2 regions of the Cellulomonas sp. HD19AZ1 genome follow, and region 1 is predicted to be linked to the other one. Evidence: predicted binding sites of a transcription regulator. Region 1 holds the regulator's gene; the other holds the start of a gene.
What was found. Region 1 encodes LexA, which represses DNA repair genes until DNA is damaged. Its sites were predicted from a motif close to TCGAACANNTGTTCGA; they were not measured.
Positions count from the first base shown of each region.

Region 2: uvrA (excinuclease ABC subunit UvrA) is a predicted target of LexA. The motif match lies at 1,441-1,456, and genes of this name have one in related genera.

Region 1 is NZ_SPHX01000002.1:91,967-94,357, forward strand. Features, by position in the region: gene E4A51_RS03980 (LysM peptidoglycan-binding domain-containing protein) at 1-195, opposite strand, end outside; gene lexA (transcriptional repressor LexA) at 520-1,278, shown strand; gene E4A51_RS03990 (Rho termination factor N-terminal domain-containing protein) at 1,368-1,640, shown strand; gene E4A51_RS03995 (L-lactate dehydrogenase) at 1,714-2,391, opposite strand, start outside.
Region 2 is NZ_SPHX01000007.1:10,278-12,668, reverse strand. Features, by position in the region: gene uvrA (excinuclease ABC subunit UvrA) at 1-1,397, opposite strand, end outside; gene E4A51_RS15175 (glycoside hydrolase family 15 protein) at 1,541-2,391, shown strand, end outside.

The DNA of each region.
Region 1 (2,391 bases):
GTCGGCGTGCGCCGACACGGCAGCACCCCCGGCGCCCGCGGCGAGCAGGAGGGCCAGGCCCCACACGACGACCCGCCCGCGCGTCGTGAGGCGCAGCGGGGCCTCGGCCCGGGGCGCGGGCCGCCGCCGCGCACCCGCCGCCGACGGCGTGCATCCACCGCGGAACGTACCGGGTGCGATGGTGATCGCGCTCATGTCGTACCCCTCTCGCCGCACGAGCCCCGGACCGACCGGAGCCGCTCGGATTCGAACGCCTGTTCGTCGAACGTCTGTACGATGTCTACCAGAGCCGACCGACATCCGTCGAGACACGCTCGAACAGATGTTTGATCCGCCCGGGCCGCCCGCCTAGGGTGGCTGCTGCAGCGAGTGCACCACCGACCACCGACATCTCCCCCGGGCGACGTCGGTGCGCAGGGGCGCCGTTCCCGCACGACCAGCGGGTCCGGGCCTCGACGCGGCGGGGCGACGCTGGGCGCGCGCCCCCCGGCCCGCGCCGACGCGACAGCAGGAGGCGCAGTGGACGTGCAGGAGCGCTCGACGACGGGCACCGACCGGACGCGCGCCGCGGGGACCGCGGCGCCCGAGGTCGCGGAGGTCCCGGGCGACGGCCTCACATCCCGGCAGCGGCTCGTGCTCGAGACCATCCGGTCCTCGGTCGAGCGGCGGGGGTACCCGCCGAGCATGCGCGAGATCGGCGACGCGGTCGGGCTGACCAGCCCCTCGAGCGTCAAGCACCAGCTGACCGCGCTCGAGCGCAAGGGCTACCTGCGCCGCGACCCGAACCGGCCGCGCGCGATGGAGGTCGTGCAGCCCGACGACGCTCGGACCGTCACGGCGCTCGGCGACCGCGCGGGCGTGGCGCTCGGCGACGGCGACGCCGCGGAGCGCGACGGCGCCCCGACGCCCTCGTACGTCCCCGTCGTCGGGCGCATCGCCGCCGGCGGCCCCATCCTCGCCGAGCAGGTGGTGGAGGACGTCTTCCCGCTGCCGCGCCAGCTCGTCGGCGAGGGTGAGCTCTTCCTGCTCAAGGTCGCGGGCGACTCCATGGTCGACGCCGCCATCTGCGACGGCGACTGGGTGGTCGTCCGCCGGCAGCCCGTCGCCGAGAACGGCGAGATCGTCGCGGCGATGATCGACGGCGAGGCGACGGTCAAGACGCTCAAGCGGGTCGACGGCCACGTGTGGCTGCTGCCGCACAACGCCGCCTACTCCCCCATCGACGGCGACGGCGCGACCGTGCTGGGCCGGGTCGTGAGCGTGCTGCGCGCCTTGTGACGCCGAGCGCGTGCGGGGCGCTGCCCGCCGCGCGACGCTGGTCGCCGGTGCCGGAGCCGCCGGCGCCGTCACCGGTGAGGAGGCGCCGCATGCCCGCACGACGTGACCCCGGCCCCAGCGTCAAGGACCCCGAGCTCTACGAGTCGTTGCGCGACCAGGGCAGCAGCAAGGAGAAGGCCGCGCGGATCGCGAACGCGGCGGCGGCACGCGGGCGGTCGTCCGTCGGCCGGTCCGGCGGGCGCTCGCGCGACTACGAGGAGTGGACGGTCGAGGACCTGCGCCGCCGCGCCGCGGAGATCGGCATCGAGGGTCGGTCACGCATGCGCAAGGGCGAGCTCATCGACGCGCTGCGCCACCACTGACGCTCCCGCGACCGCGGACGGCACGAGGGCCGCACGGGAGTCCCCGTCCGGCCCTCGTCGCACGCCGACCTCGTCAGAAGCCGAACCGCCGGGCGACGGAGCGCACGGCCTCCGCCGAGCGGCGCATGCCCATCAGCTCGTCGGAGGACATCGGCACCTCGAGCCGCTCGCGCACGCCTGACGACCCGACGATCGACGGCACGCTGAGGCACACGTCGGACATGCCGAGATAGCCGTCGAGCAGCGACGACACGGGCAGGATGCGGCGCTCGTCCTTGAGCACGGCCTCGATGATGCGCGACCCCGCGAGCGCGATCGCGTAGTTCGTCGCGCCCTTGCCCTCGATGATCCGGTAGGCGGACTCGACGACCTCGCGCGCGATCGCGTCGCGCACCTCGCGCGTCAGCGGCCCGCCGTCACCGCTCGCCCACTCGAGGATCGGGACGGAACCGATCGTGGCCGAGCTCCACAGCGGCAGCTCGGTGTCCCCGTGCTCGCCCGCGACGTACGCGTGGACGTTCTGCACCGCGACGCCCGTGTGGCGCGCGATGAGGTAGCGCAGGCGCGAGGAGTCGAGCACCGTGCCCGAGCCGAACAGCTGCGACGGCGGCAGGCCCGAGATCTTGAGCGCCGCGTACGTGACGACGTCGACCGGGTTGGTCACCATGACGTAGACCGCGTTCGGCGCGACCTCGACGATGCCCGGCAGCACCTTCTGCACGAGCGAGATCGTCGCCTCCGCGAGGTCCAG
Region 2 (2,391 bases), on a different contig from region 1:
TTGACGACCTGCGCGGCGATCGCGCGCTCGCGCTCGCCGAGCTCGAGGCCGTCGATGAAGTCGCGCGCCTCGTCGATGGGCAGCGAGCAGACGTCGGCGATGGAGCGGCCGCCGACCTTGACCGCGAGCACCTCGGGCTTGAGGCGGGCGCCGTCGCACGCGGGGCACGGGACCTCGCGCATGAACGCCTCGTACTTCTCCTTGCTCCACTCCGACTCGGTCTCGGAGTGGCGCCGCTCGAGGAACGTGATGACGCCCTCGAACCCCGTCGAGTACTGCCGCTCGCGCCCCCACCGGTTGCGGTAGCGCACGTGCACCTCGTGGTTCTGCCCGTGCAGGACGGCGTCGCGGGCGCGCTTCGGCAGCGCACGCCAGGGCGTGTCCATCGAGAAGCCCAGGTCGTCCGCGAGGGCCGTCAGGACGCGCTGGAAGTACTCCGAGGACGTCTGCGCCCACGGCGCGACCGCGCCCTGGGCGAGCGACAGCTCGTCGTCCGGGACGATGAGGTCGGGGTCGACCTCGAGCCGCGAGCCGATGCCGGTGCACTCGGGGCACGCGCCGTAGGGCGCGTTGAACGAGAACGTGCGGGGCTCGATCTCGTCGAGCGTGAGGACGTGGTCGTTCGGGCACGAGCGGTGCTCGGAGAAGCGGCGCTCGCGCTGCGGGTCGTCCGCGTCGGCGTCGACGAGCTCGACGGCCAGCAGGCCGCCCGCGAGCCCGAGGGCGGTCTCGACCGAGTCGGTGAGGCGACGCTGCACGCCCTCGCGCGACACGAGCCGGTCGACGACGACCTCGATGTCGTGCTTGAGCTTCTTCTCGAGCGTGGGCGGCGACGCGAGCTGGACGACCTCGCCGTCGACGCGGGCGCGCGCGAAGCCCTTGCCCTGCAGCTCGCGGAACAGGTCGGCGTACTCGCCCTTGCGGCCGCGGACGACGGGCGCCAGCACCTGGTAGCGCGTGCCCTCGGGCAGCTCGAGCAGGCGGTCCACGATCTGCTGCGGCGTCTGCGCCTGGACGCGCTCGCCGCAGACCGGGCAGTGCTGCGTGCCGGCGCGCGCGAACAGCAGGCGCAGGTAGTCGTAGACCTCGGTGATGGTGCCGACGGTCGACCGCGGGTTGCGGTTCGTCGACTTCTGGTCGATCGACACGGCGGGCGACAGGCCCTCGATGAAGTCGACGTCGGGCTTGTCCATCTGCCCGAGGAACTGCCGCGCGTACGCCGACAGGGACTCGACGTAGCGGCGCTGGCCCTCGGCGAAGATCGTGTCGAACGCGAGCGACGACTTGCCGGAGCCGGACAGGCCGGTGAACGCGATCATGGCGTCGCGAGGCAGGTCGAGGTCGACGTTGCGGAGGTTGTGCTCCCGGGCGCCGCGGACCACGAGACGGTCGGACAGAGGTTGCGTCACAGCCGTGCAGTCTACGACCGCCCTCCGACAATCGCACACGTGTTCGACGTGACGCGCGCCCCGTCGGCCGCACGCGCACGCCCGCGCCGCAGCGCGCGCGAGCGACGCCCGTCCGGTCCATGCTGGTCACGATGGAGCCCACGACCAGCCCCGACGCGTCCCGGCGGCACCCCGACCTGCTCGGCTGCCAGGTCCCCATCGAGGACTACGCGGTCCTCGGAGACGGCCACACCGCCGCCCTCGTCTCGCGCGGGGGGTCCCTCGACTGGCTGTGCCTGCCGCGCTTCGACTCCGACGCGTGCTTCGCGGCGCTGCTCGGCACGCCCGACCACGGGCGCTGGCTCCTGACGGTGCGCGACGCGACGTCCGTGACGCGGACGTACCGTGGCGACTCGTTCGTGCTCGACACGACGTACGTCACGCCGACCGGCACGGCCGTCGCGACGGACGCCATGCCGCTCGGCGACGGCCGCAGCGACGTCGTGCGGCGCGTCGAGTGCACGCACGGCGAGGTCGAGGTCGAGCACGAGTGGGTCGTGCGGTTCGGCTACGGCGGCATCCAGCCGTGGGTCCGGCACGAGCGCGACGCCGACGGGAACGACGCGATCCGCGCGATCGCGGGGCCCGACTCGCTGGTCCTGCGCGGCGACCGGCTCCCCCGCGCCGTCGACCACCGGCACCGCGACCGCTTCACGCTGCGCGCGGGCGAGAGCGTCGAGCTGTCCCTCACGTGGGTGCACTCGTGGCAGCCCGTCCCGTCGCGGCTCACGGTGCCGGACCGGCTCGACGAGACCGTGATCGCGTGGGGCCTGTGGGCGCGGGACTGCACGTACGACGGCCCGTACGGCGAGGCCGTCGTCCGCTCGCTGCTGGTCCTGCGGATGCTGACCGACGTGACGACGGGCGGCATCGTCGCCGCGCCGACGACCTCGCTGCCCGAGACGTTCGGCGGCGAGCGCAACTGGGACTACCGGTACTGCTG